Regions from separate parts of the Shewanella sp. GutCb genome, predicted to be linked through region 1. Evidence: predicted binding sites of a transcription regulator. Region 1 holds the regulator's gene; the other holds the start of a gene.

The links. Region 1 encodes LexA, which represses DNA repair genes until DNA is damaged. Its sites were predicted from a motif close to TACTGTATNNNNATACAGTA; they were not measured.
Region 2: the regulator LexA is predicted to act here: its motif matches at 4,334-4,353, upstream of recN (DNA repair protein RecN).

The regions. Positions count from the first base shown of each region.
Region 1 covers NZ_PJBL01000105.1:84,988-93,824, forward strand. Annotated here, with positions in the region: gene mtr (tryptophan permease) at 1-946, opposite strand, end outside; gene plsB (glycerol-3-phosphate 1-O-acyltransferase PlsB) at 946-3,369, opposite strand; gene lexA (transcriptional repressor LexA) at 3,671-4,291, shown strand; gene CXF86_RS20510 (cell division inhibitor SulA) at 4,288-4,800, shown strand; gene coxB (cytochrome c oxidase subunit II) at 5,252-6,787, shown strand; gene ctaD (cytochrome c oxidase subunit I) at 6,797-8,401, shown strand; gene CXF86_RS20525 (cytochrome c oxidase assembly protein) at 8,404-8,837, shown strand, end outside.
Region 2 covers NZ_PJBL01000002.1:129,959-138,795, reverse strand. Annotated here, with positions in the region: gene ribE (6,7-dimethyl-8-ribityllumazine synthase) at 27-503, shown strand; gene nusB (transcription antitermination factor NusB) at 518-925, shown strand; gene thiL (thiamine-phosphate kinase) at 1,105-2,064, shown strand; gene CXF86_RS02375 (phosphatidylglycerophosphatase A family protein) at 2,064-2,558, shown strand; gene recN (DNA repair protein RecN) at 2,630-4,291, opposite strand; gene CXF86_RS02365 (AEC family transporter) at 4,564-5,520, opposite strand; gene CXF86_RS02360 (LysR family transcriptional regulator) at 5,666-6,568, shown strand; gene CXF86_RS02355 (YjaG family protein) at 6,677-7,282, opposite strand; gene barA (two-component sensor histidine kinase BarA) at 7,272-8,837, opposite strand, start outside.

The DNA.
Region 1 (8,837 bases):
ACAGATCCGCAAGGTAATCAAATAAGCCTAAGGTGACACCGAGGAATGATGAAGCAACGGCAAGGTTGGCAAATAACGACAACATGGTGTTAAGCCAGCGACTGGCTATCACTTCTGACAATGCCCCAACCAATATGCCCATATTGCCGCCTTGAGCGATAATATCAATAAACTGACTGCGTGGAATATTACCCATGGTCGCCACTAACCAGCAGCTATAAATAACGAGTGCGATGAAGGTACCAATGAAGATGGCTTTAATAATCGTCTTTGGTTGATTACCGTAATACTTTACCAGGCTAGGCACGTTACCGTGGTAGCCAAAGCTTGCTAAGCCAAAGGGCAAAGCCGCAAGTAAATATGGCGCATAACTGGTTTCGCCATCAGGCACAAACAACTTAGTGGTATCCACATCGATCAGCAGATTACCTACGGCAATAAAGAACGTAATAATCATACCACCCAGCATAATAGTGGTAATTCTATCGACCGCTTTAGTGCTGATAATAACGATTGACGCTAATACGGCGGCAAAAATTAGTCCGGCAATACTTTGCGGTAAGTTAATCCCAAGCCCTGCAAGGCTATGGTTAACAATCGAGCTGCCGCCACTAATGTAAGCATAGGTCAAAATATACAGTACAAAGGCAATTGAGAGCCCGTTGATGATACGCCAGAACTGACCCAATGTTGTTTTCGTTAATGTGTCAAAACTCGCACCCGGTTTAAAGTGCAAATTAGTCTCGAGCAACATCAGCCCCGACACCAACATGCAAAACCATATGCCAACCAGCATCAGCATTGAATAGCCAAACCACATCCCAGCGCCCACAACAGGCAACGAGAACATGCCCGCTCCAACAGTGGTGCCGGCGATGATCATTGCGCCGCCTAACACCGATTTTCCAGCAGACTTATTCTTGGCCGCGTTCATATGATTGGCCATTAGCTATTTTGCTCCGCATTAACACTATCGACTATTGTTTGCCTTACCAATGAACGCAGCAGTAAATTGGCTCTGTCTTTAATCCGTTTGATATCACTGCACCCTTCGCTATCCGTTAGATGACCTAACTCTTTTAATTTAACGCTGAGCGTGGCGTATAGCTTCTTGTCGTAAAACTCTGGCGCCGTAATACCGTGAAGCGCTCCCAGCCTTTGTGCAAGACGGTGGCTGTCGCGTTCAAGCTCCGAGCGTTCCATGTTCGGTTTTACTGCCAACAAATTAAACAAAATGGCGTAACGTTGCATGGTTTCGTCTATCGTGCCAGACAACAGCAGCAACTTATTCACCTTATTATCAGCAACAGTGAAATGACCATTTTCAGCCACTAAGCCTTGCGCGACAAAAATATCTAGAATGCGGTGTGTATAGGCTGCCGGATCCTCAATGCCCATAAACAGTTCCGCTTTCAGCAACGGATAAAAATCACTGACAAAGCTAAGCACATCATCACGAGTACACTGCTCTTTACGCAGCAAGCAAGCGGCAATTAGCGAGGGGACAACCATTAAATGAATAATGTTGTTACGATAATAAGTCATTGTAATTGCAATGCTATCATCGATGGAAATGATATCCCCAAGCGAATCACTTTCAATTTTAATCTTTTTCAGTTCCAGACCATGAGATACAAGGTCTTTACCGCTGCCTTCTGGTACCGATGTGTATTCGGTATAAGGCAACTCTTTTAATAACGTGAGATAAAGGTCCAACTGCTTTTCTAGCTGGCTACGCTCTAACGCATTTTGCTCAGATGCTAGCAAAACTAAGCTGGTTAACGTCACTGCACTTACCGCAGCAGCATCGTTAATGTTAGTCATCACCTCTCTGGCCAACTTGTTCACCGCTGGTGTAAACCATGGTTGCTTTTGTTCTGGGTCTTGGACGATATCTTCACGCCACGTTGGCACTTCATCGTTCAAGAAATTGTGTAAGGTAATTGGCTTACCAAAATTCACATAGCCTTGGCCGAAATTACCTAACTTTCGAATCGCACCAAACACTTGCCAAACCGACTCTTTCTTCTTCTTTTTACCACTTAATTCTTTGTGATAAGTCGCCACTTCCATTACATGGTCATAACCAAGATAAACCGGCACTAAAGTGACAGGACGTTCAACACCGCGCAGTACACTGTTAAGCGTCATGGCGATCATGCCTGTTTTAGGGGCCAATAAACGACCTGTGCGTGAGCGGCCACCTTCGGTAAAGTACTCAACCGGATAACCCTTAGTAAAGAGTTGATCGAGGTATTCACGGAATACCGCGGTATAGAGCTTATTACCGCGAAAACTTCGGCGAATAAAGAATGCGCCACCACGGCGGAACATAGGTCCTGCTGGCCAGAAGTTAAGATTAATGCCGGCAGCAATATGCGGCGGCACCATGCCTTGATAATAGAGGATGTAAGACAGCAACAAATAATCCATGTGGCTGCGATGACACGGTACATAGACGATTTCATGACCATCATGGTGCAACTGACGAACCTGCTCCGCACCCTTAATATTGATACCTTTATAAAGCTTATTCCACAACCAAGTAAGAAAACGCTCGGTAATACGCACTAAGCTATCGGAGTAATCCGCCGCGACTTCATCTAGATACTCCATCGCTTTTGCACGCGCTTCTGATTCGGAGATTTTTTTATTTGTCGCTTCTTCTTTAATGGCTCGGGTAATTGATTCTGACTTTAGCAAAGCATGGAACAGAGCTTGGCGCTTAGGCAGCTGAGGCCCAGTCATTACTTTACGTTGACGCTGAAAATGCACTCGCGCGACACGGGCTAGTTTTTGTGCGATGCGCTTATCAGTACCATGTTCGTCTGCCATATAACGCAGAGAAACAGCATTAGAAAACTGCACAAAGTTGTGTCGACCGAGAAACAAGATCATCAAGCACTTGCGTAACCAAGTCGGATTTTGACGCTCCAACACAGCAGCGCGCATGGTGTCGTCTTCTTTGCCTGGGGTTCGTCCCCAATAAAGACTCACAGGAACTAGCTGAATATCTAATTCTTCATTTTGCTTATGCACACTCAATAGGCGCTTAAAGCAATGCAAATACTGTTCGGCACTTTCTCTTTCGCCAAATAGAGGCTTGCTACCTTCAAGGCAGACAACGCGCGGCGCAGTCACCCCGTTAACCTCTAAGTCATTATATGGGCTAGGTAAACCGAATTTACCGGTTATCTCACTAAGAGCTGCTATGTCACTAACAGATTCTGTTTTCATGACATAAACGAGTGGCTTGCTTGGATCGAGATTGAGGTCTTCAAAAGGATCATGAGGCACTACAATAGTGTGCACGAGCTTTTTTTGGATCCAGCGTAATGATTTAAACCAAAGAGAGTCTTTTTTCGACATGATTCGCTTGCAGTATAGTCGCTTCTAATAACCCCGTAGAATACCAGAATTTCGGAGTGTTTGCGCAATTGCTTTATAATGGCACTCGGAAACATTTGCGTATTTATAGAACAATGACTTAAGCCATCATAAGTCTATGTATATCCTGCCTATCAGGATTAAATCTCGTTCATCCCTCCTTAATCTCTCAGCCCCACCCTAGTGCTAATAAATTCAACTTTAACATAAATTTGGTTAATACTTGCGCGAACAGAAATACTGTATATACTGACAGTTACTGTATGGAAAGACAGGCTTAATAATGAGACCACTTACACCACGTCAAGCTGAAATTTTAGAGCTAATTAAACGCAATATTACAGACACAGGTATGCCACCCACCCGTGCTGAAATAGCCAAACGTTTAGGCTTTAAATCTGCCAATGCAGCCGAAGAGCACTTAAAAGCTTTAGCGAAGAAAGGCTGTATTGAGATCATGCCAGGTACCTCTCGAGGAATTAAGTTAATTCAAGATGATACCGAAGATGCCGACCTTGGTTTACCGCTTATTGGTCAAGTGGCCGCAGGTGAACCTATTCTGGCTCAAGAACATGTAGAGCAACATTATAAAATTGATCCTACCATGTTCCGCCCGTCAGCCGACTTTCTGCTTAAAGTACGCGGTGACAGCATGAAAAACATCGGCATACTTGAAGGCGATTTGCTTGCAGTGCATAAGATCCAACATGCAAGCAACGGTCAAGTTGTGGTGGCACGAGTAGAAGATGAAGTCACGGTTAAACGCTTTGAAAAGAAAGGCAATAAAGTTTATTTACATGCTGAGAATGAAGATTATTCACCGATAGAAGTTGATCTGGCAAACCAAAGCTTAAGTATTGAAGGTTTAGCCGTTGGCGTGATCCGTAATGGAGATTGGCAATGAACAAATTATTAGGTGTAAGCCCGCGTCACCCTGGCCTTTGGCAAGATATACCTGCTCAAGCTATGTCTAAAAAGGTAAATACAGATATCGAAACTATGGTATCTCACACTCAGGGGCGCACTGAATTAAAACAGATTAGTGGCCAACTTGCTCAACTGAGCCAACAAGGTCGCTGGATTGTATTAATTAGCCCACCTAATATCGGTTACAAACAGATGCTCGCTTCTGCTGGCGTCCGCATGGATAGAATCCTACTGGTACACGCAAAAGATGAATTCGAAACACTTTGGGCTATGGAAAAAGCGCTCACGAGTGGCACATCAAGCGCGGTAATAACCTGGACGAATGAAGTCGATGCACGAGACAGTAGACGACTGCAGTTAGTCGCAAAGAGTGCTCAAGCGGTGGGTATCATTATTGAAAATGCGAATGCTCACTTACCTGACAGCACAATAAATACACAGGACGAGCGGTTTAAACAAGGTTCACTGTTCGCAGCAGTCCATTAAGCAATTCTTTCTATTACAAATCTAGTCTCTAAAGCAAAGCTCCCTTAACGGGAGCTTTTTTATTACTGCTGCTAAGCAAATGAATCAAAAAGTGATCTTGATCAATATTTCAACACCAAGTAGGGTAGGTACTGATAACAACGATATATTGTTATATCCGAGCGATTTAGTCGTCGGTCTTTATGTATGGACTGTAGATCCTTAAAGAGTATATGAAGACTGAGATCGGCCTGATATATTTCAGCCGTAGGTGCCAGTGTGGTTACACTAACCAGTATTAAAATACTGAAATTATATAAAGTCTAATCGATAGTCGAAACATAACGACACGATGGATAAACCACTCGCGCACTTTGAAGTCATCGTTGCTTTTTTGGGAACTGAAGAGTTTACATAGAGCAGAGACTTACTGTGTGACTCTTCTTTGTCTTGTTGACAGAGGAGAAGTCTAGTGAAGCAATTGTTGTACTGTGTGTTGGCGCTAATATTTTCGCCTACACTGTTTGCATCAGAAATGCCGTTTAATATGACAGAAGGCGTGACGGAGATCAGTGGTAAGGTTTATAACCTCCATATGATTATCCTTTATATCTGCTGTGCTATTGGCATTGTTGTTTTTGGCGCAATGATTTATGCCATGATCAACCATCGCAAATCAAAAGGCGCAGTCGCCGCCAACTTTCATGAAAGTACTAAAGTCGAGATTTTATGGACTGTAGTGCCTTTTATTATTCTTATAATCATGGCTATTCCCGCAACCAAAACCTTGATTGCAATGGAAGACCCCAGTAATGCTGACCTCACCATTAAAATAACAGGTTCGCAGTGGAAGTGGCATTACAGCTATTTCGATAAAGACGTTGAGTTTTATAGCTTAATGTCGACTCCTAGAGCACAAATAGAGGGCACCGAAGCTAAAGGTGAACACTATTTGCTTGAAGTAGACAAACATCTCGTATTACCCATTAATCGTAAAGTACGCTTTTTGATGACATCTGATGACGTTATCCACTCATGGTGGGTCCCGGCTTTTGCTGTCAAAAAAGATGCTAACCCCGGTTTTATCAATGAAGCTTGGACACGAATTGATAAGCCCGGTATTTATCGTGGTCAATGCGCTGAATTGTGCGGTAAAGACCACGGATTTATGCCGATTGTTGTCGAAGCGCTTTCAGAAGCAGACTTCGATAAGTGGTTACTTGCCCAGCAGCAACAAGCTAATAATGCTGAAGCTGAAGCAGAGGCCGCACTTTCGCAAACCTTAACCATGGACGAACTCATGGCTCAAGGTGAGCAAATCTATCTCGCTCAATGTGCTGCATGTCATCAACCCAATGGTGCAGGTCTGCCTGGCGTATTCCCTTCTCTTATTGGCAGCCCAATTACCACCGGCCCCGTCGGCGCCCATGTCGATATCGTCGTCAATGGTAAGCCTGGTACTGCTATGCAAGCATTTGCTAAACAGCTGACTGCAACTGAAATTGCTGCCGTGGTGACTTTTGAGCGTAATGCTTGGGGCAATAACTCAGGCGATACAGTTCAAGCCGCGGATGTGAGCTCTGCTAGCGCGAGTTCAAGCCCAGCTGCATCCAGCGATCCCAACACCGTAATCCCGGTCACTTTACCTGCCAGCTTACCTGAGGCAGAACAAGTTAAAGCTGTGGCTTTAGATGACTTAACAATGGATGAGCTTATGGTCATGGGAGAGAAAGTCTACATGACCAGTTGTGTTGCTTGTCACCAAGCGGCAGGAACGGGTTTACCCGGCGCCTTTCCATCGTTAGTGGGGAGCGCAGTGATTACCGGCCCAGTAACGGGTCATCTCGATACTGTTATCAATGGCAAACCGGGTACTGCTATGCAGGCATTTACCTCGCTACTGACACCACAACAGCTTGCAGCTGTGGTGACTTATGAGCGCAATGCATGGGGTAATAACTCAGGTGATGCTGTTCAAGCTTCTGACGTTGTTGGTCACGGAAAGTAAGGGATTAAAATGAGCACAATCACACAAGACTCACCAGCAGCTCAGGACGATCACCATGATGACCATCATCATGGTGCGCCGAAAGGCATCATGCGCTGGATTTTAACCACCAACCATAAAGATATCGGCACGCTCTACCTGTGGTTCAGTTTTATTATGTTCCTTACGGGTGGCGCGATGGCGATGGTTATTCGCGCCGAGTTATTTCAGCCCGGTTTACAGTTAGTCGAACCTAACTTTTTCAATCAGATGACCACAGTGCACGGCCTAGTCATGGTATTTGGTGCGGTTATGCCAGCCTTTACAGGCTTGGCTAACTGGCTTATTCCAATGATGATCGGTGCACCTGACATGGCACTGCCTCGTATGAATAACTGGAGCTTTTGGATCTTACCTTTTGCTTTCACAATTCTATTGAGCTCATTGTTTATGGAAGGTGGAGGGCCCAACTTTGGTTGGACTTTCTACGCGCCACTATCGACCACTTATAGCCCAGACAGTACTGCGCTGTTCGTTTTTGCCATTCACATCATGGGGATAAGTTCGATAATGGGGGCGATTAACGTTATCGTCACCATCGTCAATATGCGCGCCCCCGGCATGTCGTGGATGAAGCTGCCGTTATTTGTTTGGACCTGGTTAATAACCGCATTCTTGTTGATCGCGGTGATGCCGGTGCTTGCGGGCACCGTCACCATGGTATTAACCGATAAGTATTTTGGTACTGCATTCTTTGATGCCGCAGGTGGTGGTGATCCCGTGATGTTCCAGCATATTTTCTGGTTCTTCGGCCACCCTGAAGTTTACATCATGATCTTACCCTCTTTCGGTATTATCTCTGCCATCGTTCCCGCCTTTAGTCGCAAACCATTATTTGGTTACGCGTCGATGGTGTATGCCACCGCGAGTATCGCCGTGCTGTCATTTTTGGTATGGGCACACCACATGTTTACCACGGGGATGCCGGTGTTTGCCGAGCTTTTCTTCATGTATTGCACTATGCTCATTGCAGTACCTACGGGGGTAAAAGTCTTTAACTGGGTTGCGACTATGTGGCGCGGATCAATCAGTTTTGAAACCCCAATGCTATTCGCAGTTGCGTTTATCATACTCTTTACCATTGGCGGATTTTCAGGCTTGATGTTGGCTATTACCCCTGCTGATTTTCAGTATCACGACACCTACTTCGTGGTGGCTCATTTCCACTATGTACTTGTCACCGGAGCCATATTCTCCATCATGGCAGCAGCGTACTATTGGCTGCCTAAGTGGACCGGCAACATGTACAGCGAAACTTTAGGACGCTGGCATTTTTGGTGCTCAGTTATCTCAGTGAATGTACTGTTTTTCCCAATGCACTTCCTCGGGTTAGCAGGTATGCCTCGCCGAATCCCCGATTATGCGATTCAATTTGCTGACGTAAACCAGATTGTATCGATTGGTGGTTTTGCCTTTGGTTTGTCTCAATTTATCTTTTTGGCTGTAGTGATCAAGTGTATCCGCGGTGGTGAGAAAGCCCCTGCCAAGCCTTGGGAAGGAGCCGAAGGTTTAGAATGGACCATTCCAAGTCCGGCGCCATATCACTCATTTACCACACCACCTGAGGTGAAGTAGAGATGAATCAGGCACAGAGTAAGTCTAATCGTAAGCTTATCGGTATGCTCCTGCTTGGCGCTGTCGGTATGTTTGGCTTTGGTTTTGCTTTGGTGCCTTTATATGATGTGCTGTGCGACACCTTAGGTATTAATGGCAAAACCCAAAGTACTGCCAGTGTTTATAAGCCCATCACGGTAGATAAAAGTAGAACGGTCACTGTTGAGTTTGTTTCCCAAGTGCAAAGTGATATGCCTTGGGAATTCAAACCTGAAGTGAACACCATGCAGGTCCACCCCGGAGAGTTAATACGTACCCACTTTGTTGCTAAGAATTTGTCAGCGAAACACATCGTTGGCCAAGCAATACCGTCAGTATCTCCTGGACTAGGCGCCGCCTACTTTAATAAAACTGAATGTTTCTGTTTCAATCAGCAAGTGTTAGCCGCAAACGCTAG
Region 2 (8,837 bases), on a different contig from region 1:
TAATTAGCTAATTTTAGGTAAGATAAATGCACATAGTTCAAGGTAATATCGAATCGAAAAACGCAAAAATTGCGATCGTAGTTTCACGTTTTAATAGCTTTGTTGTAGATAGTTTACTTAGTGGTGCGGTAGACACTCTTAAGCGTTTTGGCCAAGTTTCAGATGATAATATCACTGTAATTAAAGTGCCTGGCGCTGTTGAACTGCCACTTGCTGCACGTCGTGTTGCGGCAAGCGGAAAATTTGACGGAATAATCTCACTTGGTGCGGTTATCCGTGGCGGTACACCTCATTTTGATTTTGTTGCAGGCGAATGTAATAAAGGTCTAGCTCAAGTTGCACTTGAATTTGATATTCCTGTTTCATTCGGCGTTTTAACCACTGATACTATTGAACAAGCAATTGAACGTTCAGGTACTAAAGCAGGCAACAAAGGCGGCGAAGCTGCTTTGGGTCTGCTAGAGATGGTTAACGTGCTGCAAGCACTTGAAGAACACCTGTAATCTAGGACAATTTAATGAAGCCTTCAGAGCGCCGAAAGGCACGTCGTTTAGCGGTTCAGGCCATTTACTCTTGGCAGCTAAGTGGCAACAATATTGCTGATGTTGAGCATGAGTTTCTAACTGAACAAAATGTTGATGGTGTCGATATAACTTACTTTCGTGAGTTATTAGCGGGCGTAGCAACTAAGAAAAGCCAATTGGATGAGCTAATCATTCCATTTTTGACTCGTCCTTTGAATGAAGTTGACCCTGTCGAAAAGGCGATTGTTCGTTTAGCAACTTATGAGCTGACTTTCCGCAAGGATGTTCCTTATAAAGTAGCAATTAACGAAGCTATCGAGCTTGCCAAAGCATTCGGCGCTGAAGATGGACATAAGTTCGTTAACGGTATTCTGGATAAGCTAGTCGCAAGAACGAAATAGTAAAAACGGCATCTTCGGATGCCGTTTTTGTATGCCTAAAAAGAGAATAACAGTTGCATGATCCGTGGCTGGCATTTAATAGCAGAACACATCTAACGTAACTAAAATCATAGCTAAGATCCTCTTACTATTAGCTCCTCTTTTTTCCTCAAACCACTTCTTAATTTGTGATTGGTATTGTGAAAGAATTTCAATTAATCGAAAGCTTTTTTACTGGGCGTGCCCAGTCTCGAAAAGACGTTGCACTTGGCATTGGTGATGATTGCGCCATTGTTGAACCCGCTGCAAATAAATCTGTTGTGATATCTTGTGACACCTTAGTGGAAAACGTGCATTTCTTTGCTGATATGCCTGCAAAAGATCTGGGGTATAAGTCGCTAGCGGTGAATTTATCCGATCTGGCTGCTATGGGCGCGGAGCCTGCATGGATGACATTGGCGCTAACCTTGCCAGAAGTCGACGAAAATTGGTTGGCAGATTATAGTGAAGGCTTGTTTGAAATTGCCGAATACTATGGCGTAGCACTTATTGGCGGTGATACTACTCGTGGTCCCCGCTCAATCACCATTACCATTAATGGCCAAGTGCCTAAGCATGCGGGTCTGACTCGTAGCGGCGCAAGAAATGGAGATTGGATCTACGCTACCGGCACATTAGGTGATTCAGCTTTAGGGCTAGATCTACTGCGTGGAAAAGCGGATTGTAATGAAGACGATAGAAACTATCTTATTAATCGTCATTACCGGCCAACTCCAAGGGTATTAGCGGGGCAAGCACTGCGCACGCTGGCATCGAGTGCCATTGATATTTCAGATGGTTTAGTCTCTGATATCCAACATGTACTGAAAGCCTCGAATATTGGCGCCACAATCAATGTCGATAAGCTGCCTTTATCTCCCCAGCTCAAAGCCAATGTCTCAGCTGAGATGGCGCTAAGCTATGCATTAACGGGTGGTGAGGATTATGAACTACTCTTTACTGTCTCTGAAGCCCAAAAAGGCGCACTAGAGATCGCATTGGCTGAGACGGGTGTGAAGTTTACTAAGATTGGTCAAATTTGCACGGGTGGCAAGTTGAAATTGTTGTTAGATAAACAGCCATTTGAGCCCATTAACCTCGGATTTGAGCACTTTAATTGATGAATTTACTTTCAAAAGATAAGGCACTAACCAAGCTGTCTCTTAAAAATCCTATTCATTTTTTGGCATTAGGATTTGGCTCAGGTTTAGCCGCAAAGGCGCCAGGTACGTTTGGTACGCTTGCCGCCATACCGCTCTACTTATTAATGGCACCATTGAGCTTACCTTGGTATATCGGCTTGACGCTTTTTACCGTCTTAATCGGCTTTTATATATGTGATAAAGCCGCTAAAGATATGGGCGTGCATGATCACGGTGCTATTGTTTGGGATGAGATTGCCGGTTTACTTATCACCATGATAGCGGCGCCAGCGGGTTGGCAATGGTTACTGGCCGGTTTTGTGTTGTTTCGCTTTTTTGATATTTTGAAACCATGGCCGATTCGTTGGCTGGATGCAAAAGTGCAAGGTGGTTTTGGGATTATGATTGATGATGTACTTGCAGGGATATTTTCCTTGATTTGCTTACACACCGCAGCTCACTACTTGATTTAGGTCGTGAGTGTGGCATTAAAAAAGGAGCTATTGTTAGCTCCTTTTTTAATGGTTGTTTTACGCAAGTTCATTTAACTAAACAGCAGCTCTTTAGCATTGGCAATCGTATTACTGGTAATGGTGTCACCTCCCAGTAAGCGAGCTAACTCCTCAATTCGCTGGTCTTTATCTAGGGCGACCATGGATGTTTCTGTTTTACCAGATTTACTGGTCTTATTAACAAACATATGTTGATGGCCATTACCGGCAACTTGCGGTAAGTGGGTCACGCAAAATACTTGAGTCGATTCCCCTAAACTCCGCAGCATCCGGCCGACGACAGCCGCCGTTGGACCTGATATCCCCACATCTACTTCATCAAAAATGAGTGTTGGAGTCGCGACTTTTTTAGCGGTAATAACTTGTATGCCAAGGCCTATTCGAGAGAGTTCTCCGCCTGAGGCCACTTTAGCAATGGGCTGCAAAGGTTGACCTGGATTGGTGGTCACGAGAAACTCAATAGCATCGGAGCCTTGAGGGCTAATGACGGCTTGATTAAAGTTGACTGCGATACTGAATTTACCTTTAGGCATGCTCAGCTCATGAATCGATTGAGTCACTTTTTTATCGAGTTCTTTAGCGTAGCGGCCACGACTAAGGCTTAGTTTTCGTGCGTGATTCGAATATGCCTGTTGACTATTTTGCAGTTGATTGCGGATCTCTTCAAGTTTGTCCCCGTCCGATCCAAGCTCATTGAGTTCATTCAACAGACCTTGATGGTGAGCAAACAATTCACTGGCATTGACATGGTGTTTGCGCGCCAGTTGCAGTGCTTTAGAGATCCGAAGCTCTAATTGTTCAAAGTATTCAGGGTCGAGTTCTAAACCTTCTAAATACCGTTCAAGCTCGCTACTACTCTCTTGTACATGAATAAGTGCATCATTAAGCATGGCGACAACGCTGCCAAGTTCGGCATCATAACTTTCTAAATCTTGCCCCTGACTTATAGAGGTATTTAATAATGACTCAACACTCGCTTGATCATTGTCCTGCAAAATATTTAATTGGCTACGGCATAGCTCGATTAATGCAGTGCTGTTGGCGAGTTTTTTATGTTCAGCCTCTATGGTTTCAAACTCGCCTTTAGCAATGGCAAACTCATTGAGTTCTTCAACCTGGTATTGCAGTAACTGTTTACGAGCAAGCCTTTCATGCTGCGCTAACTCTAATTGATGTAACTGTTTTTCAACCGTTTTACATCTCTGATAACTCGCCGCTACAGTGTCGAGTAGCATCTTATGGTTGGCGTAACTATCGAGTAAAGTAAGCTGGTGCTCACTTTTTAGCATCGCATGGTGAGCGTGTTGGCCATGAATGCCAATCAGCAGTTGTCCGAGGCATTTTATCTGTGCAAGTGGGACTGGATTACCATTGATATATGCGCGTGAGCGGCCATCATTATTGATGGTTCGTCTTAAGATACACTCATTATCTAGTTCGAGATCATTATCTTCTAACCAGCGCTTTGCGAGTGGAATATCAGATAATGAAAAGCGTGCACTTACCTCCGCTTTGGTGGCGCCAGGCCGAATGGCATTAGCGTCGGCTCGATTACCTAGGCACAAGCCTAATGCATCTATAGCAATAGATTTACCCGCGCCGGTTTCACCAGTGATACTGGTCATGCCGGCTTTAAAATCGAGTTCCAAAAAACGCACAATAGCAAAATTATTAATGCTGAGTTGGCAAAGCATAGTGATGTCCTATCCCAATACACTGTATTAATGAACAGTATATACTGTTTTTTTATACAGTAAACTATCAGTTGGAAAATTAATCGATATCGGCAACTTTTTTCATCTCTAATTACCGCACCCTATAAGCTAAAATGTAATTAATACAGTTAGATGGAAGATGTTTATTGGCGGAGTAATAAATTTAGCTAGTGCACTCTCTCACTATGCAGAAGTAAAAGTTGCTAGAACCAAGGTTTAGCAAGGCGGGCTTTTAAATTAAGCATCGAATGTTAACCCAATAGATAAGCTTCTAATAACGGTAAAGTAATAAAGGTGACAAGGGTACCCAATAGTATTCCCTGAGCACTGGTGATGACTTGAGTTTGGTACCGTTGTGCAAGTAGGTAGACACTGGCAGCAGTCGGCAGCGCCGCGAGTATGACGCCCATAGCAATCAATTGTGGATCAACATCTAGGCTAAACATGATCAAGTAAGTGACTAGAGGCTGAAAAATCAGTTTAATGGCATTGATAGCACTAATCTCTGTGAGCTGTTTCAGGCTAATAATATGTGTTGAAGTTTGGTGTTGAGCTGATTTAGCGAGCACCATACCGATGGCAAACAGTGCACAAGGGCTCGAGGTCATACCCAGTTGACGAATGATGAGGGCGATACTATCAGGCAAAGTAATTGTCATTGCGGATAGGACTATCCCAACCATACTACCCACTACAATAGGGTTGTGCATTAAGGCGAGGCTAATGATTTTTGCCGCTGAGCTGCTTTGCTTGCGGCCAATCATTTCCAATGACACGAGCGCGATGGCAAAAATTAACACCGATAATAGACTGGCAATAGCGGCTGCGGCGAGTGCCGTTTGATTATTGGGAAACAACATCGCCATTAAGGGAATACCGATAAAAGCAGTATTGCCAAAGGTGGCGTTGAGCGCTCGCATAGACGCGACTGCGTTTTGAGATGGATTGGTCCAACGCGAGACGAGAAAGGTGATCGCGTAGCTGGTTAGCATGGCGCCACTAAACCCAGCGATATAACCCCAGTGCAGTATGTCGTTGATCGGGGTTTGTGCCAATGTGATCAGCATAATGGCCGGAAACGCAATATAGTACACATATTGGTTTAAAACTTGATCGGTCTCAGCAGGCAGCAGTTTTGATTTTTGCACCAAAGTGCCAATCAACATGATGCCAAATACAGCGAGTAGTGGCGTTATAACAGCTGACATATTTTCTCTATTAACTTGTCTACAATATACGTAAAACACGCATAAAATTGAGTTAGAACATTATCATATTTACGTTTTGTTATACTATTAATCTTAGGTCGTAGCCGATCCCCTTTTTATGTTTTAAACGCTTGGGTTTATATTGATGAATAGTAATTTTGGTTTGGAATTACAGCTGATCTACCAATTTGTTCATTTAGTTAATGCAGGGAGCTTTTCCCAAGCCGCTAAAGAGCTGGAGATGCCAATTGCAACGGTGAGCCGTAAGTTGACTAAATTGGAAACACAGCTCGATAAGCAGTTGTTGATGAGGAACACTCGCAAGCTGCGTCTAACAGAGGAGGGCATAGCGCTGTTTCAGCAATATCAGGCCATAGTATCTCAGTTTGACAGTATCAGAGGCGCTGCGGTGGATAAGCCTGAAGGTACCCTTAGAATAGCGGCTCCGGTGTCAATTATTTCGATGATTTTCATCCATGCCATTAACGAGTTTTGTGAAAAATTCCCAGATATACAGCTGCATATAGTACAAAATAATAACGTAATCGATCTTATAGATGAGGGGGTTGATGTTGCTATTGTCGGTGGCACCCAACCAGATTCTTCTTGGGTGTCGAGCTCTCTTGGCGTGCTTAATTATGGTTTGTTTGCCTCGTCGCAGTATATGGATAAGGCACCTAGCTTGTGCCATCCAAGCGATTTAGAACAACACGCGTTGATTAAAGTATGGCCTTTGTTTAACTGGACTTTAAAGCACCCATCGGGAGAGAACTTTTATTATGATGGACCTGCAAAACTGACGTTAAGTGAGTTAAATGGCGCAGTGCAGGCCGCTGTAGATCATGGTGGGGTTTTATATGGCCCAGCACTTTTTGTGAAAAACCAGCTTAAGAGCGGCCAGTTGACAACGCTATTACCTGAATGGATTGGTGAGAAAAGGCGGATTTCAATCTTGTATCATCAACGCAGTCATCAACCTTTGAAGGTTAAGCTCTTTATCGAGTTTATGCAGTCCAAAGCGGAGCAATTGTTCTCGATGGACAGTTAAGGGAACAACTATCACCTTGAATTAAGCGTATTCTATACCCACGTGATCCTGATGTTACAAATGGCATGAGTATAAGAGTCGCTTTAATAAAGCGACTCTTTTGCGGTATTACTCTGCTGCGCTGACGCCAATATTTGATATGCCGACGGTGACAATTTCTCGGCGTAACTCTTTGATGAAATCGGCTTTGAGATGTGGGTTCTTTTCGATGGTTTGCAGAAGATCTTCTTGCATCTCTTTTTCTTCAACCATGACTTCATGGTTAAAAATATAATCATCTAATTCTGATTCTTTATCAAAATCTTGCTCGCAGGTTGCTTCAATATAGTTGGCAACCGTGGCTGACGAGAGCTTACTGATATTAGTGATATCTTCTTCAACTTTACTTTCTAGTGCGCTTAGCAAAGAGGTTAAGGCTACCGCTGCATCTAGGGCTGGATATACGCCGTAGACGTCAAAATCAGCAGGCTCTGGCGTATTTTCTTCTATACGTTCCATTTGTAGCTCTAAATTTAGTTTCAGTTTATTGTCGTACATTGACTGCCAAAGCAGGTTGAGCAGTGTATCGAGCACCTTCGGGTTGCCAAATTCACACACTTCAGAAAAAAGCTGATAATTGGGTAGCATGCGCTGGCATAATGCAATAGCAAAAAGTTTCTTTTGTGCTAGTGTTAGCCCTTTTAAGCGTTGAAAAAAGCCCGGTTTATTTGTCATCTTTTATTTCCACTGATAGCTGGGTGATCACTTGATTAGCGGCTGATTCTACCTTAGTTAACTCATCAAGTAACTCAAGGATTTCAGGTTCTACATCTTCTACAGTAACACCACGCTTTAACCCTGACTCTATCTCCTGACAAAGTTGTTGGGTGGTCGGCACGCCACAATAACAGCTTGCACCGTGTAATTTATGAATACAGGTAAGCATGTTTTGCTGATCAAAATTCGTGAGTGCACTATTGATATGCTCCACCGTCTCTGGCAGTGACTTTAACAACATCTTCAACATATCAATTGCTAAGTTTGGCTTGTTATTTGCCTGCGTCAAACACAGTTCCCAATTTAAGGTGCGCTGATCAAAGTGGGTGAACTTGGGTTTGTTTTTCCATTTGCGGATCACTTCCTTCAGTGCTGCCTCATCGATAGGTTTGGGTAAGTAGCCATCCATACCACTCGATGATATACGCTCTCGCTCTTCAGCTATAGCGTGGGCGGTCACTGCTATAATGGGCGTATTGCGATTCGCTGAATTTTGTCTTATCAGTTTAGTGGCGCTAATGCCGTCAGTGCCTGGCATTTGAATATCCATAAAGATAAGGTCAAAACTGCGTTGTCTTGCAATTTCTACCGCGGCATCACCATTATCGACAATGAGCACTTGGGTCACTAGCTCTTTTAGTAATGTATCAATAAGCTTTAAATTAGCAGGGTTGTCGTCAACTGCCAGTACGGTTAAGTTTTCTCTCACCTCGGGGGCCGACATTATTGCAGGCATTGGCAATACTTCGGCTTCAAGTGTAGATTGTTGATCGATCAAGCTACTGGACAGTCGCTTCTCACCGATAGGCATCGTGAGTTGCTTGTCGATATAGGGACGAATTTGAGTGAAGATATCCTCACTTTCGACGCAATTGTTTATCAGCATTAAGTAACTTATTTTAGGTTTAGCCACTTTGAGCAGCTCAACACCGTTGCCGCCAGTCGCGAGCGGTTTACAACTAAAGAGCCCATAATCAAACAAGTGATTTGACTGAGTCACAATAAATTCGAGCTGTTTACTGCTGGTCACCTTAGTGACTTTAAGACCCCAGCGTAGCAGCATACGTTCAATGGCATGCTGTGATAACGGATTAGGTTCGAATAGTAAAATGCTTTTATTCTTAAGCGTACCAATTGGTAAGGTATCGCTGATGGGGAATTGGCTTAAGTTAAGAGGTAAGGAAAACCAGAAGGTTGAGCCTTGTTGTAGCTCTGAATTACAGCCTATTTGGCCACCCATTCGATTAACCAAACGCTTGGTGATCACCAGTCCAAGACCTGTACCACCAAAGCGCCTTGAGATAGAAGAATCTGCTTGGCCAAAAGCTTGGAATAATGCAGCCAGTTTTTCGGCATCAATACCGATACCTGTATCAATTATCTCAATACGGACACGCGCTTTACCGTCCGCAATCTCTTCAAGTTGCATCTTAAGCTGCACACTCCCCCTGTCGGTAAACTTAATTGCGTTGCCGACTAAATTCGTCAGGATTTGGCTAAAACGCATCGCATC